2 regions of the Geodermatophilus sp. CPCC 206100 genome follow, and region 2 is predicted to be linked to the other one. Evidence: riboswitches for the same ligand, from Rfam matches in the RefSeq annotation. Region 2 holds a riboswitch; the other holds the start of a gene.
What was found. Region 2 has a riboswitch for cobalamin ahead of PGN05_RS04480 (ribonucleoside-diphosphate reductase subunit alpha). Riboswitches for the same ligand answer to the same signal wherever they lie in the genome.
Positions count from the first base shown of each region.

Region 1 (14,231 bases), on a different contig from region 2:
GTCAGCTGGGGCGCCGCGCCGCGGGCGGGTGAGGCGGCCGGCGCGCACGTCGCGCCGCCGGAGAACGTGGAGGGGGCGACGAGCATCTGGCCCGGCTGCACCCGGGACAGGACGTCGATCATCTCGGCCAGCGAGCCGTCCTTGGGGATGAACGCCGAGGCGCCGGCCTGCGCGGCGCGGACCACCCAGTCGGGGTCGCGGTGCGCGGTCACCACGGCGACGACGGCCCGCGGGGCGACCTCGCGGACGCGCCGGGTGGCGGCCAGCCCGTCCTGGCGCGGCATCTCGATGTCCATGACGACGATGTCGGGCTGGAGCTCCTGGGCCATGGCGATCGCCTGGCCGGCCGAGTGCGCCGTCCCCACGGCGTCCATGCCGGCCGAGGCGAGGGCGCCCGACAGCAGCTCGGCGAAGGTGCGGTGGTCGTCGACCACCAGCACCCGAGTCATGTCGGTTTGCCGGTCGAGCTGTGCGAGCGCCATGGGAACCCCCCCGTCGGTCAGTGTGTGCTCCGCCCGACGCTGCGGGGGGAACGCGCACATATGACCTGAGCGGAGGGCCCCCTCACCAGGGGCCATGACCCCATTCGGGCCGAAGGTCCCTGGGGTCACCCAGCTCATACGAGCGCGTCGCGACTCACAGTAGGCGAAACGCTTCGGTTCCGAGCCGTTTCACCAGGGGCCGTTCACCCGATGGGGGCACCCGCCGTGGCCGCGGCCTCGCTCCACGCGGTGCCTCCGGCGGCCACCGTGCGCACGTGTCCGGGCAGCGCACCCGGGTCGTCGTCCTTGAGCAGGTACCCGGCGACGCCGATCTCCTGGGCCTCCCTGACCAGTGCGGGGGTCAGCGAACCGGTCAGGACGACGACCTTCGCGTCGGGCTGGGCCGACAGCAGCTGACGCGCCGCCTCCAGGCCGGTCACCCGGGGCATGGCGACGTCCAGCAGCACGACGTCGGGGTGCGTCCGCCGGGCCGCGTCCAGCACCTGGGCACCGTCCTCGCACGCGGCGACGACCTCGACGTCACCGCTGGACCCGAGCAGTTCGACCAGTGAGTCCCGGACGAACGCGTGGTCGTCGGCCAGCAGCACCCGGATCACGCGTCACCTCCTCCGTCGGTACCTGCACCCCACCGGTGGGCGGAGCGCACCGTACCCACGGTCCGCCCGGTTGATGCGAGCGACCTTGGTCGGCAGGGACGAGTCTCGCAACCGCGGGCTGCCGGAGCGACAGCCGAACGGCGGGGGTGCCCGACCCCCAAAGGGGGGGATGCGGCCGCAGTCGCCGGATGACCGACGGTGAGGACGCGCAGGTCAGACGCGGGTCACTCGACCGCGTCGTCCGCCGGCGTGCGCAGGTCCGTGGGGTCCAGCCGGCCCGCCGCCAGGTCCGCCGCGAGGTCCTCCACGGTCCGGTCCGCCGACCACGCCGCGGCGCGCAGGAGGTCCAGGGCAGCGGGGACGTCGACGTCCAGCGCCATGCTGGTGCGCCCGGCCGCCTCCCACACCCGTGCCCGGTGCTCCGCGGCCGGGCCGTGCAGCCACGCCGGGCCGCCCTGCGGCGACCACTGGGACCACACCGCGGCGTCACCGAGCGCCGAGGTGACCAGGTCGCCCACCGCCACGGCCTCGAAGACGTCGAGGTCGGTCACGGCGTCCTCGTCGACGAAGAACAGGTCGAGGGCGCCCGGGCCGGCCAGGGTCTCCCCGAGCGGGAAGGCGACCACGGCGCAGAAGGGCGTCCGCTCGACCAGCAGGCCGGCGAAGCTCGGCCAGCGGCGGCGCAGGTCGGCGAGCGCGGCGAACACCGGCTCCCGGTTCTCCTGCGCGGTCTCGCACGGGCCGGTGCCGGCGGTGAACTGCAGCCGCTCCGCGTTGGCGGCGTCGTGGGAGCTCCCTCCGAGCGGGATCCGACGTCCCGCCGGGTCACGCACGCTGAGGCCGGCCCCGTCGACCTCGAGCATCCGGGCGCAGGCCCGGGCCAGCCGCACGGGGAGCAGCTCCGGGGTGGCCAGCTCCGAATCGCTCTCCAGGTGGAGCGCGGCGGTGAAGCGCGCGGCGATCGACACGTCTCATCGTGCCGCACGATCCTGTTCCGCACAGGATGATCTCGCGTGGCCGGTTCAGGCCCCGTCGTCCTCCGGCGCCCGGAGGGGGAGGACGGCGGGTCCGAAGGGGCCGGGGACCACCTCGGCCCGGGCGCCGTAGTGCCGGTGCAGGGCCTCGGCGGTCAGCACGTCGGTCGGCCGTCCCTCGGCGACCACGCGGCCCTCCGACAGCAGCGCCAGGCGGTCGGCGTACTGCCCGGCGAGGCTGAGGTCGTGCAGCGTGCTCAGCACGGTGAGCCCGTCCTGCCGGCGCAGCCGGTCGACCAGGTCGAGCACCTGCTGGGCGTGGCCGAGGTCGAGGGCCGCCGTCGGCTCGTCGAGCAGCAGCACGCGGGGCTGCTGGGCCAGCGCCCGGGCGAGCACCGCCCGCTGCTGCTCGCCGCCGGACAGCGTCGACACCAGCCGGTCGGCCAGCCCGGCCAGCTCGAGGCGGTCCATCACGTCCGCGACCACCTGCCGGTCCACCCGGCGGGGCGCCGACAGCAGGGCCCGGTGCGGCGTGCGGCCCAGGGTCACGTAGTCCCCGGTGGTCACCCCCTCCGGGACGACGGGCCGTTGCGGGGCGTAGGCCAGCTGCCGCGCGCGCTCCCGCCGGGGCATCCCGCTCGTGGGGACGCCGTCGACGCGGACGAGGCCCTCGTGCGGGTGGAAGCAGAGCACCGACCGCAGCAGCGTGGACTTGCCCGAGCCGTTGGGCCCGATGACCGCCGTCCACCCGCCGGGCTCGACCGCGAGCCGCACGTCGGACAGCACGCGGGTGCGCCCGTAGCCGGCCGACAGCCCGACGACCTCGACCCGCGCTCCGCCCGGGGCGGTCACCGGTGCCGCGCCCCGACCCACAGCAGCCCGGCGAAGAACGGGGCGCCGACGAACGCGGTCACGACCCCGATCGGCAGCTCCGCGGGCGCCAGGACCACCCGGGCGACGAGGTCGGCCAGCACCAGGAACGCCCCACCGGCAAGCAGGGCGGCCGGCAGCACGCGGGCGTGGGAGCCGCCGACCAGCCGCCGGGCGATGTGCGGGACCACCAGCCCGACGAAGCCGATGAGCCCGCTCACGGCCACGGCGGAGGCGGCCGCGAGGGAGGCGGCGACGACGACCAGCAGCCGCAGCCGCCCGGGGTGGACGCCGAGGGAGCGGGCCTCGTCGTCGCCGACCGCCAGCACGTCGAGGGCCCGTCCGCAGAGCAGCAGCACCAGGCAGGCCACGCCCAGGTAGGGCAGCACGAGCACGACGTCGGACCACTGCGCCCGGCCCAGCTGGCCGAGCAGCCAGCCGTAGACCTCGCGCAGGTCGTCGGTGTTCTGCTGCTGCACCAGCGTCTGCGCCGCGGCCAGGAACGAGGCCACGGCGACCCCGGCCAGCAGCAGGGTGGCGCTGTGCGATCCGCCGGCGGCGGTGCCGAGGGCCAGCGCCGCCCCGACGCCGAGCAGCGCACCGGCGAAGGCGGCGAGCGGGACGACGCCGAAGGGGCCCAGCGACGCCCCGGGCGAGTAGGCGATCACCAGGGTGGCGCCGAGCCCGGCCCCGGCGGCCGCGCCGAGCAGGTACGGATCGGCCAGCGCGTTGCGGAACACGCCCTGGTAGGCGGCGCCGGAGACGGCCAGCCCGGCGCCGACGAGGGCGGCCAGCACCACCCGCGGCAGCCGCAGCTGCAGCAGCACCGCCTCTCCGGTGCCCTCGAGCCCGCCGGGGACGTCGATCCCCAGCGGTCCGAGGGCGCGGTCGGCGAGGGTGGCGACGACGGCTCCGGGCGGCAGCGGCAGGGCGCCGACCCAGACGCCGGCCAGCATGGCCAGCACCAGGGCGGCGCCCGAGCCCCACAGCACCCGTCCGGCGCGGTGCCGGCGGCGGGGAGGCGCGGGTGCGGCCGCGCTGTCGGTGCCGCCTCGGGTGGCCGTCATCGTCGTCCGCCGGTCAGCCCTTCAGGACCCCGGCGACGGCCTCGGCGAAGTCCGCGACCCGCGGCCCCCACCGAGAGGCGATCGCGTCGTCGGCCTCGAGCACCCGGCCCTGCTGGACGGCGGGCACGGTGTCGAACGCCGGCCGCTGGGCGAGCGTGGCGGCGTCCTGCGCGCAGCACACCGTGTCGGCCAGGACGACGAGGTCCGGCGCCTGGCCCACCACGTACTCGGCGGACAGCTGCGGGTACCCGCCGGCGGTGTCGGCCGCGCCGTCGGCGATGTTCTCCAGCCCGAAGAGCGTGTAGACGCCGCCGATGAACGTCTCGCTGGTCGCGGAGTAGAAGCTCGGGTCCAGCTCGTGGTAGACGCGCATGCCCTGGGTCTCGGCCGGCACCGAGGCCACGGCGGCGTCGATCCGGTCCTGCACGCCGGCCACCACGTCGGCGGCCTCGTCGGCGTGGCCGGTGGCCTCGCCGATGGTCTCCACCTGGGCGTAGCTCTCCTCGAGGCTGGTGGCGGCGTTCAGCAGCAGGGTGGGCACCTGGAGGGCGTCGAGGGCGTCGACGATCCCGTTGAGGTCGTCGCTGAGCACGACCAGGTCGGGGGAGTAGGCGGCGATGGCCTCGGCGCTGGGCGTGAAGGACGACAGGTCGGTGATCGGCGCCTCGGCCGGGAAGTCCGAGGTGCTGTCGACGGCCTCGACCTGGTCGCCGGCGCCCACGGCGAAGAGCATCTCGGTGGCGGTGGCCGACATCGACACGATCGACTCCGGCCGCTCCTCCAGGGTGAGCTCGCCGTCGTCGCCGGTCACCGTGACGGGGAAGTCGGCGCCGGCCGGGCTGGGGGAGGACCCGGCGGCGTCGCCGCCGGAGCCGTCGTCGGCGCAGGCCGACAGGACGAGGAGGAGCGGGAGCAGCAGCGCGGCGACGGGCCGGCGCGAGATCGTGCGGGGCAACGGAGGCCTCTCAGGAGGCGGCGACGCCGCCCACGGGGCGCCCCACGCCCGATGCGCGACCCCTGCCGCGAGGGTCGAGACACGGCGCACGGCAGGCGATCTGGCTCGGGTCGACGGGCGACCACCACAGTTGCGGGACAGCGCCGGGTTCTCACCGGACTTCGCTGGTCGTGTGCCACCGGCCGGAGCCGGCCAGGGAAAGGTACCAGCGGCGCGGGTCAGGCCCGTTCCGGTGCCCGGCCCTCCAGGACGGCGGAGTAGACGCCGACCGTCTGCTGCGCGATCGCCGGCCAGCCGAACTCCGACAGCACCCGCTCGCGCCCGGCGGCGCCCATCGCGGCCGCGCGGCCCGGGTCGGCGAGCAGCTCGGCCACGCGCGCGGCCAGCCCCGCCTCGAACGCGGCCGGGTCCTCGGGCGTGTAGGGGACCAGCAGCCCCGTCCGGCCGTCGGCGACGACCTCCGGGATGCCGCCGACCGCGCTGGCGACGACGGCGGTGCCGCAGGCGGCGGCCTCGAGGTTCACGATGCCCAGCGGCTCGTAGACCGACGGGACGACGAACACGGTGGCGCCGGTGATGAGGGGGACCAGCTGCTCGCGCGGCAGCATCGCCTCGATCCACACCACGCCGGTCCGCCGCCGCTGCAGCGCCGCCACCGCGTCGGCGACCTGCTGCCGCTCGGCGGGGGTGTCCGCGGCTCCCGCGCACAGCACCAGCCCGGCGTCGGCGGGCAGCTGCTCGGCGGCGGCCAGCAGGTGGGCGACGCCCTTCTGCCGGGTGATCCGCCCGACGAACAGCGCGTAGGGGCGGCCGGGGTCCACGCCCAGGCTCCGCACCACGTCGGGGTCGTCGACCGGGCGGTAGGCCTCGGCGTCCACGCCGTTGCCGACGACGTGCACCCGCGCCGGGTCCAGCTCGGGGTAGGCGTCGAGCACGTCGGCGCGCATGCCGTGGCTGACCGCGATCACCCCGTCGGCCGCGAGGTACGCGGTGCGCTCCACCCAGGACGACAGCCGGTAGCCGCCGCCGAGCTGGTCGGCCTTCCAGGGCCGGCGCGGCTCCAGCGAGTGCGCGGTCACCACGTGCGGCGTCCCGTGCACCAGGCCGGCGAGCAGGCCCGCGGCGTTGGCGTACCAGGTGTGGCTGTGCACCAGGTCGACGCCGGCCAGCGCGCCGGCGATCTCGACGTCCACCCCCAGCGCCTGCAGCGCGCCGTTGGCCTCCCGCAGCCCGGCCGGGACCTCGTGGCCGGTCGCGTCCGCCCGCGGGCCGCCGAAGCAGTGGACCGCGAGCTCGGGGCCGGCCGGCAGCGCGCGGAGCGCGGCGGCGAGGTGCTCGACGTGGACCCCCGCGCCGCCGTAGACGTCCGGGGGCCACTCGCGGGTCACCATCCCGATGCGCACGCGGCTCACCCTAGGGGGCGGGGCCGCGCACCGCGGTGCGGCGGACGGCCCGACCAGCGGCTACGTTCCGAGCATGCGTGGCGGTCCTCGGGTTCTCGGCATCGTCCTGGCCGGCGGTGAGGGCAAGCGATTGGCTCCTCTGACCGCGGACCGGGCCAAACCGGCGGTGCCCTTCGGCGGCAACTACCGCCTGATCGACTTCGTGCTGTCCAACCTCGTCAACGCCGAGGTGCGGCAGATCGCCGTCCTCACCCAGTACAAGAGCCACAGCCTGGACCGGCACATCACCACGACGTGGCGGCTGTCGCAGATGCTGGGCAACTACATCACCCCCGTGCCCGCGCAGCAGCGGCTCGGGCCGCGCTGGTACACCGGCAGCGCCGACGCGATCTTCCAGAGCCTGAACCTCATCTACGACGCCCGGCCCGACATCGTCATGGTGTTCGGCGCCGACCACGTCTACCGCATGGACCCGGCGCAGATGATCGACCAGCACGTGCAGACCGGCGCGGGGGTGACCATCGCCGGCCTGCGGGTGCCGCGGGCCGAGGCCACCGAGTTCGGCGTCATCGACGCCGCCGCCGACGGGAAGGTGCGCGGCTTCCTGGAGAAGCCCGCCGACCCGCCGGGGCTGCCGGACTCGCCCGAGGAGAGCTTCGCCTCCATGGGCAACTACGTGTTCACCACCGACGCCCTGCTCGAGGCGCTGCGCGCCGACGCCGAGGACGAGGACTCGGCGCACGACATGGGCGGCTCGATCATGCCGATGCTGGCCGACGCCGGGGATGCGTGGGTCTACGACTTCTCCACCAACATCGTCCCGGGCGCCAGCGAGCGCGACCACGGCTACTGGCGGGACGTCGGGACGATCGACTCCTACTTCGACGCCCACATGGACCTCGTGTCGGTGACGCCGATCTTCAACCTCTACAACGACCGCTGGCCGATCCTCACCTCCCCGCCGCAGCTGCCGCCGGCGAAGTTCGTCCTCGGCGGGCGCGCGGAGGAGTCGATGGTCAGCGCGGGCGCGATCATCGGCGGCGGCTCGGTGCACAACTCGGTGATCGCGCCGGGCGTGCGGGTCGAGCGGGGCGCGCGGGTGGAGGACAGCGTCCTCATGGACGGCGTCTACGTCGGGGAGGGCGCCTACGTGCGCCGGGCCATCCTCGACAAGAACGTCGTCGTCCCCGCCTGGGCGCGCATCGGTGTCGACCTCATCGGGGACGCCGAGCGCTACCACGTCAGCGCCGGCGGGGTCACCGTCCTCGGCAAGGGCGCCCGGGCCGTCGTCTGAAAGAGGACCCCGTCCTCCCCACCCCTCGCGAGCTCAGGGCGGGGACCCGGGACGGGGCCGGAAGGTTGAGCGGAACGTGGCCGACCCTCTGATCGTCACGTTGCTGCTGGAGCCGGGGGCCCAGGAGCGGTTCGACCGGTTGCGGGCCGAGCACTTCCCGCGGGAGCGCAACCACCTGACCGCGCACGTCACGCTGTTCCACGCGCTGCCCGGTGAGCACGAGGACGCCGTCACCGCCGACCTGGCCGCCGCAGCCGGCCGGCCGCCGTTCGACGTGGCCGTCACCGGCCTCCGGCTGCTCGGCCGCGGGGTCGCCTACACCCTCGAGTCCGCCGAGCTCGCGGCGTTGCGGAGCGGGCTGGCGGCCGTCTGGGGACCCTGGCTCACCCGGCAGGACCAGCAGCGGCACGCCCCGCACGTCACCGTGCAGAACAAGGTCGAGCCCGCGGTCGCCCGGGCCCTGCGCGACCGGCTCGCCGCGGAGTTCGTCCCCGGCACGGTGGGCGCCACGGGGCTGGGGCTGTGGCGCTACCTCGGCGGGCCCTGGGAGCCCGTGGCCGGGTTCCCGTTCGGCTAGCGGCGGCGGGTCGCGACGAGCAGCCCGGCGCCGATGGGCAGGACGGCGGACGTGAGGTCCTCGTGCTCCCGGACGGCGCGGGCCAGCTCCCGCCAGGTGACGGTCTGCTCGTCGCGGGCGGACCGGTCGGCGATCCGGTCGCCCTCCAGCAGGCCGTGGCAGACCAGCGTGCCGCCGACCCGCACCAGGTCCAGCAGCGCACCGAGCTGCGCCGCGTAGTCGGTGGGGGCGCCGGCGCAGACCACCAGGTCGTAGGCGCCCGGCGACAGCCGCGGGAGGACCTCGCCCGGGGTCCCGAAGATCATCCGCGTCCGGCCGGCGGGGAAGCCGGCCTCGGTGAACGCCCGCCGCGCGGCGCGCAGCTGCTCGGGGTCGCCGTCCAGCGCGGTGAGGACGCCGTCGGAGCGCATGCCCTCCAGCAGCCAGAGCCCGACCACCCCGCCGCCGCTGCCGATGGAGACCACCGCGCGGGCGTTCCCGCCGGCGGCCAGGACGGCGAGCGTCGCGCCCACCGCGGGCTCGACCGGCGCCGGGCCGGCCAGCCGCGAGGCGCGCGAGCGCGCGGCCACGAGGGCGGGGGTCTCGGTGGCGAAGCGGTCGGCGTACGCGGCCCCGCTCCGGTCCGGCCGCGACCCCTCGGCGCTCACTGCTCGACTCCGGGCTCGTTCCGCTCCTCGCTCGCCGGCGCTCGCTGCGATGCTCGCTCGCCCGTCGTCCTCGCGGCGCTCATCACCGGGCGAGGGTAGTGGTCCCACCGAGCCCGGCCCGCCGCGACCGGCGGAACTGTGAGTGTCCTGTGAACGGGAACACCGCCCTGCGGGCGGCCCGTTGATCACGACGTGCGCCCCGAGCGAGCCGTCCGTCCCCGACCCGCCGATCCCGGAGGGCCGTCGACCGCCTCCGTCTGCGATCCTGGAGGCGTGTCCGAGCCCTCCGTCCCCGCCCTGGCCGACGCCGGCGCCGACGTCTGGGTGGCTCCGACGTGGGAGCAGGTCGTGCGCGACCACTCCGCGCGCGTCTACCGGCTGGCCTACCGCCTCTCGGGCAACCCGCAGGACGCCGAGGACCTGACCCAGGAGACCTTCGTCCGGGTCTTCCGCTCGCTGGCCGACTTCTCGCCGGGCACCTTCGAGGGCTGGCTGCACCGCATCACGACCAATCTCTTCCTCGACATGGTCCGCCGCCGCCAGCGGATCCGCTTCGACGCGCTGCCCGAGGACACCGAGCGACTGCCCGGCACCGCACCCAGCCCCGAGCAGGTCTACTCCGACACCCACCTCGACCCGCAGGTGCAGGCGGCCCTCGACGCGCTCTCCCCGGAGTTCCGCGTCGCCGTCGTCCTCTGCGACATCGAGGGCCTGACGTACGAGGAGATCGCGGCGACGCTGGGCATCAAGCTCGGCACGGTGCGCAGCCGGATCCACCGCGGCCGGGTCCAGCTGCGTGAGGCGCTGGCCCACCTCGCCCCCCGCCGGCCGGGAGCGGCCGGAGCCGGTGCCGTCGAGGGGGTCGCCGTCGAGGGAGGCGCGGGGTGAACATCCCCGAGAGCCACCTCGCGCAGGAGGCGATCGCCGCCCTGGTCGACGGCGAGCTCGCCGGGGGGCCCGCGGCCCGCGCGGCCCGGCACCTGGCCGGCTGCGCCCAGTGCCGCATGGCCGTGCAGGCCCAGCGGGAGGCCAAGGAGGCGCTGCACACCTGCTCGGAGGTCGCGGTGCCCGGCGACCTGCTGTCCCGGCTGCGGGCCATCCCCTTCACCACCGACGTCCCCGGCACCGGTCCGGGGCTGGGCTCGCTGAGCGCCGGGCCCGGCTCCCTGACCGTCAGCGGCTCCTCCGGCTCCTGGTCCGTGCCGCTCGCCCCGCCCGCGGCGGCCCCCGACCGGCCGCACCACGCCCGCTGGCTGCGCCGCGGCGTCGGGGGCGCGCTGGCCGGCCTCGGGCTCGGGGTCGCCGTCCTCGCCCTCAACCTGCCGGCCGCGGGCGCCGATCGCGACCGCCCCGTGCCGGCCTCGGTCGCCGACTCCCCGTCCGGGGTGCGCAGCGAGATCGTGCCGCCGGTGGTCCGGGCGATGACCGTGGGCTCGGGGAGGACCGGGGCACCCGGCACGCCGGGCGGAACGCCCTGAACGACCGCACCGACACCCCGTCCGGGGAGGACCCGCTGCCCGAGAACCCGCAGACCCCGGACGAGTCGCGCCCCGCGACCGACGCCCCGGTCCCCGACGAGGTGTTCGCGCGCCCCCGGGACGGCGTCGGCGGTTTCGACCCGCCCCCGGCCTCGCTGCGCCCGGCCGTCGCGCCCACCCCGCCCCCGAGCCCGGCCCAGCAGGCCGCCTTCGGCCGGCCCGCGGCGATCTCCGGCAGCTTCGCCGGCGACCGCCCCAGCCCGCCGCCGCGCCCGCTGCCGCCCCCACCCCCGGAGGCGGTGCTGCGGGCCTTCGCGCCGTCCGGCTCCGGCCAGCGCGGACTGCAGGAACCCCCCGGCGGGCGGCCCGGACGACGGCGCACCGCGACCGGGCCGTGGTGGAAGCCCGACGCCCGCACCGACCCCTGGCGTGACCCGCACGCGCCGGCCGGCCTCACCGGTCCGGCGGTGTTCGAGGAGCCCCAGGAGCAGGAGGGCCCGCTCGTCGTCGACGCCCGGGGGCGCCGGCGGCTGCGGCTGCGCGACCTCTCGGTCCGGCTGTGGGTCGTCGCGCTGCTGGCCGTCCTGCTGGTCGGCGCCGCGGGCGGCGCGGCCGGCTACCTGCTGACCCGGACCGCGGACGAGGAGCCGCTCCTGGCCGCGGGCACCCAGCTCAACACGACCGACGAGGGCATCGCCCGGGAGCCCGGCTCCGTCTCCGACATCGCCGCTCGCGTCACCCCGACCGTCGTCTCGGTCGAGGTGCGGCTGGGGGAGGCGGGGGCGACCGGGTCCGGGGTCGTCATCGACGGCGAGAACGGCTACATCGTCACGAACAACCACGTGATCTCCGGCGCCGACGGGGTGGAGGGGGCCGAGATCCGCGCGGTCTTCTCCGACGGCAGCGGCTCGGCGGCCCGCATCGTCGGCCGCGACCCGGCCAGCGACGTCGCCGTCCTCAAGGTGGAGAAGCCCGGCCTGCTCACCGCCGCCCTCGGTAGCTCCGGATCGGTCGTCGTCGGCGACCCGGTCGTGGCGGTCGGCTCCCCGCTCGGCCTGGCGAGCACGGTGACCAGCGGGATCGTCAGCGCCCTGGACCGGCCGGTGCGGCTGTCCGGGGAGGGCAGCGACACCAACGCCGTGATCAGCGCGGTGCAGACCGACGCCCCGATCAACCCCGGCAACTCCGGCGGTGCCCTGGTCAACGCCTCCGGCGAGCTGATCGGCATCAACACCGCCATCGCCTCGCTGGGCGGCGGCAGCGTGGGGCTCGGGTTCGCCATCCCGATCGACACCGCCCGCGACATCGCCCAGCAGCTGATCACCACCGGGCGGGCGGTCCACGCCGCGCTCGGGGTGAACGCCCGCTCGGTCACCGACGGCACGCGGGACGGCGCCCTGGTCGTCAACGTCGAGCCGGGCAGCGCCGCGGCCGAGGCCGGCATCCGGGAGCAGGACGTCGTGATCGCGGTCGACGACGAACCGGTGGGCAGCTCCGAGGAGCTGGTGGTCGCGATCGACGCGCACGAGCCCGGCGAGACGGTGACCATCGAGTTGATCCGCAACGGGTCCTCGACCAGGGTGGACGCGGTCCTCGACGAGGCCTGAGACACCCCCCGGACTGGGCACTGACCCCGGACTCCGGGCGACCTAGTCTGGAGTCCTGCGGCCGGGGGGCCCGGAGCAGGAGGGAGAGCCGCGTGTTCGACTCGATCGGCTGGGGCGAGATCATCGTCCTGGCGCTGGTGGCGCTCTTCGTCTTCGGCCCCGAGCGGCTGCCCGACCTCGCGAAGGACGCCGCCGCCGGCATCAAGAAGGCCCGCTCGGCCATCACCGGCGTCCGCGCCCAGGTGGACGAGTCCCTCGGTGACGACTTCGCCAAGCTGCGGGACCTCGACCTGCGGCAGTACCACCCCAAGACGTTCATCCGCAACCAGCTGCTCGCCGACGACGACGCCCCGCCGATCCGCCGGGCGAGCGCCTCCGGCTCCGCGGGGCTGACCAAGGCCGGAGCCGGCGCCGCGGTCGCCGCGCGGGACGCCGTGCGCACCCGCGACGCCAGCACGCCGCCGCCGTTCGACCCCGACGCCACCTAGGTCGCCGAACGGCGGAGGCCGGCCCCCGCGAGGGGGGACCGGCCTCGGCAGCGCTCGGGTCAGCGGCGGACCGGCGTGAGCCCCAGCGACATCCCGGACAGGCCCCGCTGGCGGGTGGCCAGGCCGTCGGCGATCGCGGCCAGCGCCTTCGCCGCCGACGAGCCCGGCTCGGCGAGCACGACCGGCGCACCGGCGTCGCCGGCCTCGCGGACCCGGGTGTCCAGCGGGATCTGACCGAGCAGGGGCACGCGGGCGCCGAGGGTGCGGGTCAGCGCGTCGGAGACCGCCTCGCCGCCGCCGGAGCCGAACACCTCCATGCGGGAGCCGTCGGGGAGGTCGAGCCACGACATGTTCTCGATGACGCCGACGACCTGCTGGTGGGTCTGGGTGGCGATGGCGCCGGCCCGCTCGGCCACCTCGGCGGCGGCCAGCTGCGGCGTGGTGACGACGAGGATCTCGGCGTTGGGCAGCAGCTGGGCGATGGAGATCGCGACGTCGCCGGTGCCCGGGGGCAGGTCCAGCAGCAGGACGTCGAGGTCGCCCCACCACACGTCGGCGAGGAACTGCTGCAGCGCCCGGTGCAGCATCGGCCCGCGCCAGACGACGGGGGTGTTGCCCGGGGTGAACATGCCGATCGAGATGACCTTCACGCCGTAGGCCTGCGGCGGCATGATCATGTTGTCGACCTGGGTGGGCTTGTCGTCGACCCCGAGCATCCGCGGCACCGAGTGGCCGTAGATGTCGGCGTCCACCACCCCCACCGACAGGCCGCGCTTGGCCAGCGCGGCGGCCAGGTTGACGGTGACCGAGGACTTGCCGACGCCCCCCTTGCCGGACGCGACGGCGTAGACGCGGGTCAGCGAGCCCGGCTGGGCGAAGGGGATGACCGGGTCGGCGGCGTCGGTGCCGCGGACGGTGCGGCGCAGCTCGGCACGCTGCTCGTCGTTCATGACGTCGAGGCCGACCTGGACCGCCCGGACGCCGGGGACGGCGGAGACGGCCTGGGTGACCCGGTTGGTGATCGTCTCGCGCATCGGGCAGCCGGAGACGGTGAGGTAGACCTCGACCCGGACGGTGCCGTCCTCGGCGATCTGGACGTCCTTGACCATGCCCAGCTCGGTGAGCGGGCGGTTGATCTCCGGGTCCTGGACGGTGGCCAGCGCGGCGTTGACGGCGTCGAGCGCCGGCGTACCGGTCAGCGGGGCGGACATCGTTGCGTCTGTCTCCTTCGGCGGGGGACCCGAACCGGGCCGCCGAGAGCGGCGGCGACCTGCGCACACGGGTCTCCTGCCACTGTACGGCGGCCGGCGGGTCCTGCCTCCGGCCCGCGGGGTGATCCGGTACGCACCAGCCGGCGATCACGGCGTCGGTGGCCGGTCCTAACCTCGGGCCGTGCCCGCCGACCGTTCCGCCACCCTGCGCGACGCGGTGGGCCTGGGGCTGGCCGTCGGCCTCTACGGCGCGGCCTTCGGGGCCGCGGCCGACGCCGCGGGGCTGGACCTGTGGCAGGCGATGACGATGTCGCTGCTGATGTTCACCGGCGCCTCCCAGTTCGCCCTGGTCGGCGTCCTCGGTGCCGGCGGCAGCGGACTGGCCGCTGTCGGCAGCGCGCTGCTGCTCGGCACCCGCAACACCGTCTACGGCGTCCGGCTGGTCCCGCTGCTGCGGCCGCGCGGCGTGCTGCGCCGGGTCGGGGCCGCGCACTGGGTCATCGACGAGACGACCGCGCTGGCGATCGCCGCGCCCGACCGGGCGCTGGCCCGGCTGGCCTT
Region 1 is NZ_JAQISV010000056.1:16,638-30,868, reverse strand. Features, by position in the region: gene PGN05_RS22365 (response regulator transcription factor) at 1-482, opposite strand, end outside; gene PGN05_RS22360 (response regulator) at 686-1,099, opposite strand; gene PGN05_RS22355 (GAF domain-containing protein) at 1,324-2,067, opposite strand; gene PGN05_RS22350 (ABC transporter ATP-binding protein) at 2,122-2,925, opposite strand; gene PGN05_RS22345 (FecCD family ABC transporter permease) at 2,922-4,010, opposite strand; gene PGN05_RS22340 (ABC transporter substrate-binding protein) at 4,024-4,965, opposite strand; cobalamin riboswitch at 5,038-5,167, opposite strand; gene glgA (glycogen synthase) at 5,184-6,368, opposite strand; gene glgC (glucose-1-phosphate adenylyltransferase) at 6,442-7,662, shown strand; gene PGN05_RS22325 (2'-5' RNA ligase family protein) at 7,739-8,239, shown strand; gene PGN05_RS22320 (O-methyltransferase) at 8,236-8,886, opposite strand; gene sigE (RNA polymerase sigma factor SigE) at 9,160-9,774, shown strand; gene PGN05_RS22310 (anti-sigma factor family protein) at 9,771-10,364, shown strand; gene PGN05_RS22305 (S1C family serine protease) at 10,466-11,971, shown strand; gene PGN05_RS22300 (twin-arginine translocase TatA/TatE family subunit) at 12,064-12,459, shown strand; gene PGN05_RS22295 (Mrp/NBP35 family ATP-binding protein) at 12,519-13,670, opposite strand; gene PGN05_RS22290 (AzlC family ABC transporter permease) at 13,852-14,231, shown strand, end outside.
Region 1: linked by a shared signal. The riboswitch ahead of PGN05_RS22340 (ABC transporter substrate-binding protein) and the one ahead of PGN05_RS04480 (ribonucleoside-diphosphate reductase subunit alpha) in region 2 are both predicted to bind cobalamin.

Region 2 (14,231 bases):
GGCGGGCCGTCCGCTGGTCCTGGTGCTGGTCGGCGCGGTCCTCGGGCTGCTGGGCAACCTGGCCGGGGCCAGCACCATCCACGCGGTCGTCGTCGACCGGGCGCCCTGGGCGGTGGGCCGGGCGATCGCGCTGATGTCGACCGGCTACTTCCTCGGTGCGCTGGTGGCGCCCTGGGCGTTCGGGCTGGCCGCCGACGTCTCCGGCGGGTACGGGCTCTCCTGGGGCGGCTGCGCGGTCGCGCTGGCCGGCAGCGCCGGCTGCTTCGCCCTCGTCCACCGGCGGGTCGCCGTCCCGGGAGCCCGGGTGCCCGGCTGAGCCGGACGGGCGGACGGCAGGATGGGCGCCGTGCCGACGAGCGGGAGGTCGCGACGATGACGGACACGAGGGCTCCGAGCTCCATCGTGGTGCACGAGACCCTGCCGGTTCGCGTCGTGATCGGACCGGGTGCCCGCGACGCCGTCCCGGACGAGGTCGCCCGACTCGGGGCGCAGCGGGTGCTGCTCGTGGTGACGCGGTCGGCGGCCGACGCGGGGGACCGTCTCGCCGACGCCCTCGGCTCCCGGCTGGCGGCCCGCTTCGACCGGCCGGCCGCGCACACCCCGGTGCCGGTGACCGAGGAGGCGATGCGGCTGGTGACCGGCGAGGGGATCGACGGCGTGGTGGCCCTCGGCGGCGGGTCGGCGGTCGGGCTGGCCAAGGCGGTGGCGGCGCGCACCGGCGTTCCGCAGGTCGCGGTGCCGACGACCTACGCCGGCTCGGAGGTCACGCCGGTCCTGGGGGAGACGGAGAACGGGGTCAAGACCACCCGGCGGGACCCGGCCCTGGCCCCGGGCACGGTGGTCTACGACCCCGAGCTCACCGTCTCCATGTCGCCGGGGCTCACCCGCACCAGCGCGGTGAACGCGCTCGCTCACGCCGTCGAGGCGCTGTGGGCGCCCGATGCCACCGCGGTCACCGACGGCCTGGCGACCGAGTCGGTGCTGGGCATCCTCACCGCCCTGCCCGAGGTGCTGGCCGACCCCGCCGACCTCGGGGCGCGCGGCCGGCTGCAGTCCGCCGCCTGGCTGGCCGGCCTCTGCCTGGCCCAGACCCGCATGGGGCTGCACCACCAGCTCGCGCACGTGCTCGGCGGCGCCTTCGACCTCCCGCACGCCGAGCTGCACACCCTCCTGCTGGCGCACGTCATGGCCTACGACCTGCCCGCGGCCCCCGCGGCGGCGGCGCGGCTGGACCGCATCGCCGGGCCCGACCCGGTGGCGGCCGTCGCCGCGCTGGCCCGCGCCCACGACGGGCCGACGACGCTGCGGGACCTGGGCGTGCCGCGCGAGGGTCTGCGCGGGATCGCCGAGCGGGTCGTGGCCCAGCCCTATCCGAACCCGCGGACGCCGGACCTCGAGTCGCTGACCGCCCTGCTCGAGGCGGCCTGGCGGGGCTGACCGCGGCGACGGGCGGGGCCCTCAGTCCTCGATGACGTCCCGTCCCTGCTCCCGGAGCAGCGCGAGGTGGTCCAGCATCCCCTTCAGGACCTCCGGGTCGTGGCCCTGCCAGTCCGGCACCTCGCCGACGACGCGCAGCGGGGAGCGGGTGCGGTAGGACTGCGTGGGGTTGCCGGGGAAGCGCTTGTCGGTCACGTTCGGGTCGTCCTCGAAGGGGCCCAGGGGCTCCACGACGTAGACGTGCCCCCGGTCTCCGCTCCCGGCCAGCGCGGTCGCCAGCTCGGCTCCCCAGGCGGCGGTGTCGACGAGCGCGGTGAAGTAGACGTTGTTCGACACCCGGCCCGCCTGGAAGTTGGAGCCGCGGCCGGGCACCAGCTCGTCGCCGACCTCCAGCGTGGACCCCGTCCCGTGGAAGAACGGTCCGGCGACGTGCGCGCAGTGGTCGAACGTCACGGGGACGCGGGTGCTGCCGCCTCCGCCTGCCGTCTCCTGCTCGGACACCCCAGCTCACTCCTTCCCGGTCACGCCCGCCGCGTCGAAGGTCGCCACGTCGCGCAGCGCCCGCGCGGCGCCGGCCACCAGGGGCAGCGCGAGCAGGGCTCCGGTGCCCTCGCCCAGGCGCAGGTCCAGGCCGAGCAACGGTCGCAGCCCCAGCGCCCGCAGCGCCAGGGCGTGCCCCGGCTCGGCCGACGTGTGCCCGGCGAGGACGTGCGCAACCACGCCGGGGCACAGCGCCGCGGCGGCCAGCGCCGCCGACCCGGCGATGACCCCGTCGAGCAGCACCGGCGTCCGGGTCGCCGCGCCGCCCAGCACGAAGCCGGCGAGCGCGGCGTGCTCCATCCCGCCGACCTCGGCCAGGGCGGCCAGCGCCTCCTCCGGCGTGGCCGGCCGGCGCGGCACCCGGGCGACGGCCCGGCCGACGATGTCCACCTTGCGCGCCAGGGTCGGGTCGTCGACGCCGGTTCCGCGGCCGGTCGCCGCCGCCGGCGCGGCGCCGGTGAAGGCGCAGACGAGCGCGGCCGACGGCGTGGTGTTGGCGATCCCCATGTCGCCGGTGACCAGGCAGCGCGCGCCGCCCGCGACCAGTGTGGTGGCCACCTCGATGCCCACCTCGACCGCCTGCCGGGCCTCCGCCGGCGACATCGCGGGGCCGACGGCGAGGTCGGCGGTCCCGGGCCGCACCTTCCGGTGCAGCAGCCGGTCGGCGGCCGGCAGCGGCGCCGCGACGCCGACGTCGACGACCACCACCTCGGCGCCCAGCTGCGCGGCGAAGGCGTTGACCACCGCGCCGCCGGCGGCCAGGTTGGCCACCATCTGCGCGGTCACCTCCTGCGGCCACGGCGTGACGCCCCGGGCATGGACGCCGTGGTCGCCGGCGAAGACCGCGACGGTGGCCGGTTCCGGCAGCGGCGGTGGGCAGCGGCCCGCGGTGCCGGCCAGCTGCGCCGCGACGTCCTCGAGGACGCCGAGCGACCCCGGCGGCTTGGTCATGCGGTCCAGCCGGTCGCGGGCGGCGCGCTCCGCGACGGCGTCGCGTGGGCGGACCGCGGCGATCGTGGCGCCCAGCAGGGTGCCGGCGAACGGGTCAGGGGTGGGCACGTCCGGCTCCCTCGGGGGCGGCCGCCGCGCAGGCGGTGACGAAGCGGGCGGGCAGGGCGGGCGAGCCGGCCCAGTGCAGGTGCAGGTACGAGGCGTGCACGCCGCCGGAGACGAAGCCCTCGGGAGCACCGCCGGCCCACCGCCAGGCGGGCGCCGGCCCGGACGCCGGGGTGGTGACGGTGCGGTGGAACTCGTGGCCGCGCACCCGCGTGCCGGCCGGGGCGAGCACCGAGTCGGTGAGGGCCACCGCCTCGCGGTAGCCCAGGGTCAGCTCCGGCGTGAAGGTGGCGTCGGCGTCGAGCACGCCGCACATCGGGACGCCGTCCAGGCTGCGGGCGAGGTAGAGCAGGCCGGCGCACTCGGCCGCGACCGGCCCGCCGCGGGCGACCAGCGCCGCGACGTCGGCGCGCAGAGCCGTGTTGGCCGACAGGTCCGCGGCGTGGGCCTCCGGGAAGCCGCCGCCGAGGACGAGGCCCGTGGTGCCGGCGGGCAGTGCCTCGTCGCGCAGCGGGTCGACCGGCACCACCTCCGCGCCGGCCGCGGCCAGCAGCTCGCCGTGCTCGGCGTAGCCGAAGGTGAACGCGGCTCCGGCCGCGACGGCGATCCGCGGCCGGCCGGGCACCGGGTGGACCTCCGCCGCCGGGTCCCACGGCGCGCCGTCCAGCGGGGGCGCGGAGCGGGCCAGCGCCAGGACGGCGGCCAGGTCGACCCGCGCGGCGACCACCTCACCGAGCTCGCGGACCGTCGCCAGCGCCTCGGCGGAACGCTCGGCGGCCGGCACCAGGCCGAGGTGCCGGGACGGGGCGGCCAGCCGGTCCAGCCGCGGGATCGCCCCGAGCACCGGCACCCCGGCCGCGCCGAGCGCGGTCCGCAGCAGCTCCTCGTGCCGGTCGCCGGCCACCCGGTTGAGCACCACCCCGCCGAGGCGCACCGACGGGTCGAAGGTGGCGAAGCCGTGCACCAGCGCGGCGACGCTCTGCGCCTGCGTCCAGGCGTCGACGACGAGCACCACCGGAGCGCGCAGCAGCCGCGCGACGTGCGCGGTGGAGCCGGCACCGGGGGGCAGCGACGGGTGCGAGGCGCCGTCGAACAGCCCCATGACGCCCTCGACCACGGCCACGTCGGCCGGCCGCGGGGTGCGCGCGCCGTGCAGGAACAGCGGGACCACCCGCTCCTCGTCCATGAGCACCGGGTCGAGGGTGCGGCCCGGCCGGCCCGCGGCGAGCGCGTGGTAGCCGGGGTCGATGAAGTCGGGGCCGACCTTGTGCGGGGAGACCGCGAGCCCGCGGGCGGTCAGCGCGGCGAGCAGCCCGGTGGTGACCGACGTCTTCCCGGCGTCCGTGGCGGGTGCGGCCACCACGAGCCGGGGGAGGGTCACCTCCCGATCCTGCGCGCGGCTCCCCGCCGCCGCGCGGCCGGGGTCGCGGGTGGCCGGGCCCATCCGCGTTCACAGCCGCCGTCCAGCCCCCTCCCAGCGCGCCGCCCGGCCCGCCGTCGAGGGTGAGCGGGATCCATCCGCGAACGACGGGAGACCCGTGGACGAGAACCGACGGACGACGACCTACGAGGGGCGGTCCCTGCCCCGGCCCGCCGAGGAGCTGGTGGACCAGGGACTCGGCTTCGACGTCGGCACGCTGCTGAGCCGCCGCAGGCTGCTCGCCGTCCTGGGCCTGGGCGCCGCCGGCGCCGGCCTCGCCGCCTGTGGCGGGACGTCGGCCTCGTCCGAATCGTCCGCGGCGGCGGCGTCGTCGACCGCGACCGCCGCGGCGGGGGAGATCCCCGACGAGACCGCCGGCCCGTACCCGGGGGACGGGTCCAACGGGCCGGACGTGCTGGAGCAGAGCGGCATCGTCCGCAGCGACATCCGCTCGAGCTTCGGCGAGAGCAGCGGCACGGCGGAGGGCGTGCCCATGACCCTGGAGCTGACCGTCCGCGACCTGGCCAACGGCGGCGTGCCGTTCGCGGGGGTCGCCGTCTACGTCTGGCACTGCGACCGGGACGGCGGCTACTCGATGTACTCCGAGGGCATCACCGACCAGAACTACCTGCGCGGCGTGCAGATCGCCGACGCCGCGGGCACGGTCCGGTTCACCAGCGTCTTCCCCGCCTGCTACAGCGGGCGGTGGCCGCACATCCACTTCGAGGTCTACCCGGACCAGGACGCGATCACCGACGCGGCGAACGTCATCGCGACCTCGCAGGTCGCGCTGCCCCAGGACGTCTGCGACGCGGTCTACGCCACCAGCGGCTACGCGAGCTCGGTGCGCAACCTGGCCCAGGTGGGCCTCACCACCGACAACGTCTTCGGGGACGACGGCGGCGCGAGCCAGCTGGCCACCGTGACCGGGGACGCGGCCGGCGGGTACACCGTCGCCCTCCCGGTCGGGATCGATCCGACCACGACGCCGACCGGGGGTGGCCTGGGCGGCGACGGCGCGCCGTCCGGAGCGCCCGGCGGTCCGGGCGGCGGCCGGCCCCCGGGGACACCGCCGAACTGACCCTTGCGGCCGGCCGGCACCGTGGCTAACGTGCAACCACATGGTTGTAGGTCAACTGGACCGGGAGAGCGCCGACCGGGTCTTCGCCGCCCTCGCCGACGCCACCCGCCGGGACATCGTCACGCGGGTGCTGGGGGAGGCGGCGTCGGTCTCGGCGCTCGCGCGGAACTACGACATGAGCTTCGCCGCGGTCCAGAAGCACGTCGCCGTCCTCGAGCGGGCACGGCTGGTCAGCAAGGAGCGTCGCGGCCGCGAGCAACTCGTGCGCGGCGACGTCGGCACCGTCCGGGCGGCCGCGCAGCTGCTCGGTGAGCTCGAGGAGCTCTGGCGCGGCCGGATCGGCCGCCTCGAGGAGGTCCTCGCCGATCCCGAGGGAGCAGACCCACGATGACCGTCGTCAGCACCACGCAGGACCCCGAGCAGCTCACCCTCACCGTCGTCGCGGAGCTCGCCGCCCCGCCGGCCCGGGTGTGGCAGGTCTGGACCGACCCGCAGCAGCTGCAGCGCTGGTGGGGCCCGCCCACCTTCCCGGCCACCTTCGTCGAGCACGACGTCGTGGTGGGCGGCACCTCCCGCTACTACATGACCGGGCCCGACGGCGAGAAGGCGTACGGCTGGTGGCGCTTCGTGGCGCTCGACGAGCCGCGGTCCCTCGAGTTCGAGGACGGGTTCGGCGACGCGGAGGGCCGACCGGCCGACGGCATGCCGACGACCCACGCCCGCGTGGACCTCGAGGAGACGCCCGCCGGCACGCGGATGACCGTGCGGTCGCGGTTCGCCACGCTGGAGCAGATGGAGCAGGTGCTGGCCATGGGCATGGCCGAGGGCCTGACCCTGTCGGTCGGCCAGATCGACGAGGTGCTGCTCGCCTCCGTGTGACGCCGAGCGGAGACGCGGTCCGGCTGGCACGGTGGGGGCGTGCCCGTCGGAACCGCGCTGCCCGAGGCCGTGCGCGCGCGGTTCCGGGCCCGCGTGTCGGGGGACCCCGACGGCGCTCCCGGCTGGGTCCGGGACATCGCGACGGTCGGCGAGGGGCCGGGCTGGTTCGAGCCCGACGGCGTCGTCTGGTGGGTCCACGGCGACCTCGCCACGCTGGTCGGCGGGGTGGCCGCCCTCCTGGGCCAGGCTGCCCACCCGCGGGCGCTGGCCGGGGTCCAGCGGCACTCGGCCTACCTCGACGACCCCTGGGCTCGGCTGGCCGGCACCGCCCGGTGGCTGGTGGTGACCACGTTCGGCTCGGCGGAGCTGGCGGAGCGGGAGGCGGCCCGGGTGCGTGGCCGGCACACCGTCGTCCGCGGCGTCGACGCAGCCGGCCGGCCCTACTCCGCCGGCGACCCCGACCTGCTGCGCTGGGTGCACCTCGCCTTCACCGACGCCTTCCTGGCCGCCCAGCGGTCGGTCGGCCGGCCCGCGCCGGCCTGCTTCGGACGGCGCTGGCCCGACACCTACGTGGCCGAGTGGGCCCGCAGCGCCCGCGCGCTGGGCGCCACCGACCTGCCGGAGACCGCGGCCGGGCTGGCCGAGGCACTGGCGGCGTACCGGCCGGTGCTGGAGCCGGTGCCGCCCGAGGTGCGGGCGTTCCTCACCGCGCCGCCCGGCCTGGGCGCGGCCGAGCAGGTCTTCTACGGGGGGCTCGCCGGGGCGGCCGGGTTGCTCGTCTCGCCGGTGATGGCCGGCTGCGCGGGCGTGCCGGGCCGCGGCCGCGACGTCCTCCGGCTGCCGGTGACCCGCGCCCAGTTGCGCGGGCTGCAGCTGGTGCTGGGCCCGCGCAGCCCGTCGGAGGAGGCCGCGCGCTGGCGGCTCGGGCGGGGACCGGCGCCGGCGTGGGTGAGGGGAGGCTGAGGTGCCCGCGGTGACCCTCTCCGGGCAGGACTACGCGGCCACGGTCGCCGCCGGCATCGTCGTCGTCGACGTCCGGGCTCCCTGGTACGCGCCGAGCCGGGGGCTCACGGCGGCGCTGGGGGCGGTGGCCGACCGCCATCCCGACGTCGTGTTCGCGACCGTGGACGCCGAGCAGGAGCCCGCCCTCGTCGCGGCGGTGGGCGTGCGGGCGGTGCCGACGCTGCTGGTCTACCGGGACGGCGTCCTCGTCTTCGCCGAGCCGGGCGCGCTGCCGGCCGACTCGGTGGAGCTGCTGCTCGACACCGTGCGGGAGCTGGACATGGCCGCGGTCCGGGAGCAGTTCCCGGAGCGCTGAGCCGAGCCCGGCTCGGCCCCTCAGTAGTGGATGGTGCCCCGGGTCCCGCCGCCGACCGCGACGGCGGAGCCGGTGATCCCGGCGCTGCGCGGTGAGGCCAGGAAGGTGACGACGTCGGCCACCTCGGCCGCGGTCACCAGCCGGCCGATGCTGGTGCCCGCGGCCAGGGCGCGCTCGACCTCCTCCGCGGTCCGGCCCTGGGCTGCGGCCTGGTCGGCGATCGACCGGGCCCGCCGCTCGGTCACGGTGATCCCGGGGTGGACGACGGTCACCGTGATCCCGGCCGGCCCGAGCTCGTCGGCGAGGTTGGCCGTCATCGCGGCCACCGCGACGTTGCGCACCGACCCGACCAGCGAGCCGGTCCGCAGCGCGTTGAGCCCGCTGATGTTGACGATCCGGCCCCAGCCGGCCGCGACCATGTGCGGGGCGACCGCCCGCGCGCAGCGCAGGTAGCCGAGCACCTTGGTCTCCACCTCGGCACGGACGTCGTCGTCGGACACCTCCGCCAGCGGCGGCACCGGACCGGCGGAGGCCGGCCGCGCAGCCGCGTTGACCAGCACGTCCACCCCGCCGAGCTCGGCCACCACCCGCTCGACCACCCCGCGCACGGCGTCGTCGTCCCGGGTGTCCGCCGGGCAGGGGAGCGCGGTCCGGCCGTGCCGGCGCACCCGCTCGGCCGCCGCCGTGAGCGCGTCGGCGTCCCGGGCGACCAGCGCCACGTCGACCCCCTCCGCGGCGAGGGCGTCGGCCACGGCGAGGCCGATGCCGCGGCTGGCGCCGGTGACGATCGCGCGCTTGCCGGTCAGCTGCAGGTCCACGGGGGCTCCTCCGGGTCGTGGGGAGGGGGGCACGGGCGATGGTGCGCCGGCGGAGCCGGGCTGTCACCGGGACACGCCGTCCCACCCGTGGTGTCAGAACCTGTCGGCACCCCCTCATATGGTGGTCCTGCAGCTGGTCCGGGCCGCTCTCCTCGAGCGGACCGGGGCAAGAGGGAACCCGGTGGGAATCCGGGACTGTCCCGCAGCGGTGAGTGGGAACGACCGCCGTCACAGGCACTGGGTGTGCACTGCACCTGGGAAGCGACGGCCAGTAGGAGCCGGCGAGAGCCGGCGCGCCCGCGAGTCCGAAGACCTGCCAGCCGCACCGCGCACGCCCGTGCGCGGTCGTCCGGGACCTCGGGGATCGGGTCCGTCGGACAGCCCCGGCCGTGTCCGGGGCTGGCGGCCTCCTCCTCGCCCGGACTCCGGGAGCTCACGAGGAGCGAGCGAGCAGATGACCCTCACCGACCAGCCGGCCCAGGCGCCGGCCGCCCCGCGCAGTCCCATGCAGGTGCGCAAGCGCAGCGGCGACCTGGAGCCGGTCGACGTCAACAAGATCGTCAAGGCCGTCGAGCGGTGGTGTGACGACCTCTCCTGGGTCGATCCGCTGCGCGTGGCCACCCGCACCATCAGCGGCCTCTACGACGGTGCCACCAGCGCCGAGCTGGACCGGCTGTCGATCCAGACCGCGGCCGAGATGACCGGCGAGGAGCCGGAGTACTCGCGGCTGGCCGCCCGGCTGCTGGCCAACTACGTGCGCAAGGAGGTCGCCGGCCAGGGCATCGCCTCGTTCAGCCAGAGCATCGCCCTCGGGCACGCCGAGGGCCTGATCGGCGACGCGACGGCGGCCTTCGTCGCCCGGCACGCCCGCAAGCTGGACGACGCCGTCGACGCCGACGCCGACCGCCGCTTCGAGTACTTTGGGCTGCGCACCGTGGCCGACCGGTACCTGCTGCGGCACCCGGTCACCCGGCTGGTCGTGGAGACGCCGCAGTACTGGCTGCTGCGGGTGGCCTGCGGGCTGTCCCGGACGCCGGTCGAGGCGATCGGCTTCTACCGGCTGATGAGCTCGCTGGCCTACCTGCCGAGCTCGCCGACGCTGTTCAACTCCGGCACGCGGCACACCCAGATGAGCTCCTGCTACCTCGTGGACTCCCCGCGGGACGAGCTGGGCTCGATCTACTCCCGGTACGCGCAGGTGGCGGCGCTGTCGAAGTTCGCCGGCGGCATCGGCATCTCGTGGTCGCGGGTGCGCTCCCGCGGCGCGCTGATCCGCGGCACCAACGGCCGGTCCAACGGCATCGTGCCCTGGCTGCGCACCCTCAACGCCTCGGTGGCGGCGGTCAACCAGGGCGGCCGGCGCAAGGGCGCGGCCTGCGTCTACCTGGAGCCGTGGCACCCCGACGTCGAGGAGTTCCTCGAGCTGCGGGACAACACCGGGGAGGACGCCCGCCGGACCCACGACCTCAACCTCGCCAACTGGGTGCCCGACGAGTTCATGCGCCGGGTCGAGGCTGACGAGGCCTGGTCGCTGGTCGACCCCGACGAGGTGCCCGAGCTGCCCGACCTGTGGGGCGAGGAGTTCGACCGGGCCTACCGCGCGGCCGAGGCGGCCGGCCGGTTCGTGCGCCAGGTGCCCGCGCGCGACCTGTACGGGCGGATGATGCGCACCCTCGCCCAGACCGGGAACGGCTGGATGACGTTCAAGGACGCCGCCAACCGCACCTGCAACCAGACCGCGCGGCCGGGCAACGTCGTCCACCTGTCCAACCTGTGCACCGAGATCGTCGAGGTCTCCAGCGACACCGAGACCGCGGTGTGCAACCTCGGCTCGGTCAACCTCGCCGCCCACCTGGCGCGCGCGGCCGACGGCACCGCGACCGGCGTCGACTGGGACCGGCTGCGGGCCACGGTGCGGACGGCGGTCGGCTTCCTCGACCGGGTCGTCGACATCAACCACTACCCGTCGGCGGAGGCCGCGGCGAGCAACCCGCGGTGGCGGCCGGTGGGCCTCGGGGTCATGGGCCTGCAGGACGTCTTCTTCGCGCTGCGGCTGCCGTTCGACGGGGACGCGGCGCGGGAGCTGTCGACCCGCATCGCCGAGGAGGTGTACCTGACCGCGCTGGAGACCTCGGTCGCGCTGGCCGGGGAGTCCGGTCCGCACCCGGCCTACGCCGACACCCGCGCGGCCGACGGGGTGCTGCAGCCGGACCTGTGGGGCGTCGTCCCGGCCCAGACGGAGCGCTGGGACCGGCTGCGCGCCGCGGTGGCCGCGTCGGGCCTGCGCAACTCCCTGCTGGTGGCCATCGCCCCGACGGCGACGATCGCCTCGATCGCCGGCTGCTACGAGTGCATCGAGCCGCAGGTGTCCAACCTGTTCAAGCGCGAGACGCTGTCGGGGGAGTTCCTCCAGGTCAACGCCGCCCTGGTCGCCGAGCTCAAGGCGCTCGGGGTCTGGGACGAGCGGACCCGCGAGGCGCTGAAGCGGGCCGAGGGGTCGGTGCAGGGGCTGACCGACCTGCCGGCGGAGACCCGGCAGCTGTTCCGGACGGCGTGGGAGCTGCCGCAGAAGGCGCTCATCGACCTCGCCGCCGCCCGCGCCCCCTACGTCGACCAGAGCCAGTCGCTGAACCTGTTCCTGGCCAGCCCGACCATCGGGAAGCTCTCCTCGATGTACCTCTACGCCTGGAAGGCGGGGCTCAAGAGCACCTACTACCTGCGCTCGCGCCCGGCGACCCGCATCCAGCAGGCCACCGTCGGGGTGACGACGCCGTCCGCGGCCGACGCCCTCGCCTGCTCGCTGGAGAACCCGGAGAGCTGCGAGGCCTGCCAGTGACCGCCGTCCGACCCGAGGGAGACACCCCTGTGCTGCTCGACCCGGGCATGGAGCTGACCCTGCGGCCCATGCGCTACCCGCACTTCTACGACCGCTTCCGCGACGCCATCAAGAACACCTGGACCGTCGAGGAGGTCGACCTGCACTCCGACCTGGCCGACCTGGCCCGGCTCAGCCCGGCCGAGCGGCACCTGGTCAGCCGGCTGGTCGCCTTCTTCGCGACCGGCGACACCATCGTGGCGAACAACCTGGTGCTCAACCTCTACCAGCACGTCAACTCGCCCGAGGGCCGGCTGTACCTGTCCCGGCAGCTGTTCGAGGAGGCGGTGCACGTCCAGTTCTACCTGACCCTGCTGGACACCTACGTGCCCGACGAGACCGAGCGGCACGCGGCGTTCGCCGCGGTGGAGAGCATCCCGTCGATCAAGCGCAAGGCCGACTTCTGCTTCCGCTGGATCGACTCCCTGGGCGAGCTCGACCAGCTGCGCACCCGCGACGACCGGCGGGCGTTCCTGCTCAACCTGATCTGCTTCGCCGCCTGCATCGAGGGGCTGTTCTTCTACGGCGCCTTCGCCTACGTCTACTTCCTCCGCTCCCGCGGCCTGCTCAACGGGCTGGCCAGCGGCACCAACTGGGTGTTCCGCGACGAGTCGATGCACATGGCCTTCGCCTTCGACGTCGTCGAGACCGTCCGGCGCGAGGAGCCCGACCTCTGGGACGACGAGCTGGAGGCGGAGGTCAGCGCGATGCTGGCCGAGGCCGTGGACTGCGAGTACCGGTTCGCCGAGGACCTGCTCGGCGGCGGCGTGCCCGGGATGAGCCTGCCCGACATGCGGGCCTACCTGGAGCACGTGGCCGACCGGCGGCTGGAGCTGCTGGGCATCCCGCCCCGCTACGGCGCGCACAACCCGTTCAGGTTCATGGAGCTGCAGGACGTGCAGGAGCTGTCGAACTTCTTCGAGCGGCGGGTCTCGGCCTACCAGGTGGGCGTGCCGGGCTCGGTGTCCTTCGACGACACCGACTTCTGACCCCCGTCCGGCCTCCGTGGCCACGAGGGCCCGGGAGATCCGGCCCTCGTGGCCACGCGGAGGGCCCGGGCGGGCCTCGGCCTCCGGCGGCGCCGGTCTGGTGCCGGTTCCCCGGACGCGCCACCATGGCACGGTGCCGTTCGACGTCGAGGCGCTGCTGCGGCTCTGGACCGAGCCGCTGGCGGACGACGCCACCGCGCAGGGGGCCTTCCGCGCGCTCTACACCGACCCGGTCACGGTCAACGGCCGGACGCTGACCGTCGCCGACCTCGTGACCCGTGCGCGCGCCGTGCAGGGGACGTTCGAGCAGGTCGAGCGCCGGGTCGTCGCGGTCGTCGAGGACGGCGACCGGCTGGCGGTGGCCTTCCGCATGGGTGGCCGGCAGGTGGGTCCGCTGCAGACTGCGGCCGGCCCTCTGCCCCCGACCGGCCGGCACCTGGAACTGCGCGTCATCGACGTCCTGACGCTCACCGGCGGCCGGATCAGCGAGATCGTCATGGTCGCCGACGAGCTCGGTGCGCTCGCCGCCCTGGACGCCGTCCGGCTGGTGCCCGCCTCCTGACGGGCGGCGGGGCCCCGGTCCTCTACCGACCGGGGCCCGTCGCGCTCAGGATTCGATGTTGGCCATGACGTGCTTGATGCGGGTGTAGTCCTCGAACCCGTACATCGACAGGTCCTTGCCGTAGCCCGAGTGCTTGAAGCCGCCGTGCGGCATCTCGGCGACCAGGGGGATGTGGGTGTTGATCCACACGCAGCCGAAGTCCAGCTGCTTGCTCATCCGCATGGCCCGGCCGAAGTCCCTCGTCCAGACCGAGGAGGCCAGTCCGTACTCGACGCCGTTGGCCCACGCCAGCGCCTGGTCCTCGTCGGAGAACCGCTGCACGGTGATGACCGGGCCGAAGATCTCCCGTTGCACCATCTCGTCGTCCTGGCGGAGCCCCGCGACGACGGTCGGCTCGACGAAGAACCCGCGGTCGCCCTGCCGGTGCCCGCCGGCGGTGATCTCGGCGTGGTCCGGCGCCCGGTCCAGAAAGCCGGTGACGTGGGCCAGCTGGGTGGCGTTGTTGACCGGCGGGACGAGGGCGTCGGCGTCCCCGGCGCCCTTCTCGTACGTGGTGGCGGTGCTGCGCGCCTGCTCGGTGAGCGCGGCGACGAAGTCGTCGTGGATGCCCGGCCCGGCCAGCACCCGGGTGGCGGCGGTGCAGTCCTGGCCGGCGTTGAAGTAGCCGGCCACCGCGATCGCCTCGGCGGCGGCCTCGAGGTCGGCGTCGTCGAAGACGACGACCGGTGCCTTGCCGCCGAGCTCGAGGTGCACCCGCTTGACGTCGCGGGCCGCGGTCTCGGCGACCTGCATGCCGGCGCGCACCGACCCGGTGATGGAGACCATCCGCGGGGTGCGGTGCTCCACCAGGGCCCGTCCGGTGTCGCGGTCGCCGCAGATGACGTTGAGGACGCCGGGCGGGAGGAACTCCGCGGCGAGCTCGGCCATCCGCAGCGTCGTGGCCGGGGTGGTGTCCGACGGCTTGAGGACGACGGTGTTGCCCGCGGCGATCGCCGGCGCGAACTTCCAGACCGCCATCATCATCGGGTAGTTCCACGGCGTGACCTGGCCGATCACGCCGACCGGCTCGCGGCGGACGAACGACGTGTGCCCGGCCATGTACTCCGCGGCCGCCTTGCCCTCCAGGTTGCGCGCCGCGCCGGCGAAGAAGCGGATCTGGTCGACCATCGGCGGGATCTCCTCGCTCGCGGTCAGCCCGATCGGCTTGCCGGTGTTGCGGCTCTCCAGCGCCACCAGCTCCTCGGCGTGCGACTCGA
Region 2 is NZ_JAQISV010000008.1:74,500-88,730, reverse strand. Features, by position in the region: gene PGN05_RS04535 (MFS transporter) at 1-316, shown strand, start outside; gene PGN05_RS04530 (maleylacetate reductase) at 373-1,437, shown strand; gene arr (NAD(+)--rifampin ADP-ribosyltransferase) at 1,459-1,890, opposite strand; gene cobT (nicotinate-nucleotide--dimethylbenzimidazole phosphoribosyltransferase) at 1,945-3,036, opposite strand; gene PGN05_RS04515 (cobyrinate a,c-diamide synthase) at 3,023-4,414, opposite strand; gene PGN05_RS04510 (intradiol ring-cleavage dioxygenase) at 4,572-5,534, shown strand; gene PGN05_RS04505 (ArsR/SmtB family transcription factor) at 5,575-5,925, shown strand; gene PGN05_RS04500 (SRPBCC family protein) at 5,922-6,413, shown strand; gene PGN05_RS04495 (oxygenase MpaB family protein) at 6,453-7,376, shown strand; gene PGN05_RS04490 (thioredoxin family protein) at 7,387-7,731, shown strand; gene PGN05_RS04485 (SDR family NAD(P)-dependent oxidoreductase) at 7,752-8,549, opposite strand; cobalamin riboswitch at 8,667-8,885, shown strand; gene PGN05_RS04480 (ribonucleoside-diphosphate reductase subunit alpha) at 9,004-11,385, shown strand; gene PGN05_RS04475 (ribonucleotide-diphosphate reductase subunit beta) at 11,415-12,413, shown strand; gene PGN05_RS04470 (ester cyclase) at 12,547-12,975, shown strand; gene PGN05_RS04465 (gamma-aminobutyraldehyde dehydrogenase) at 13,021-14,231, opposite strand, start outside.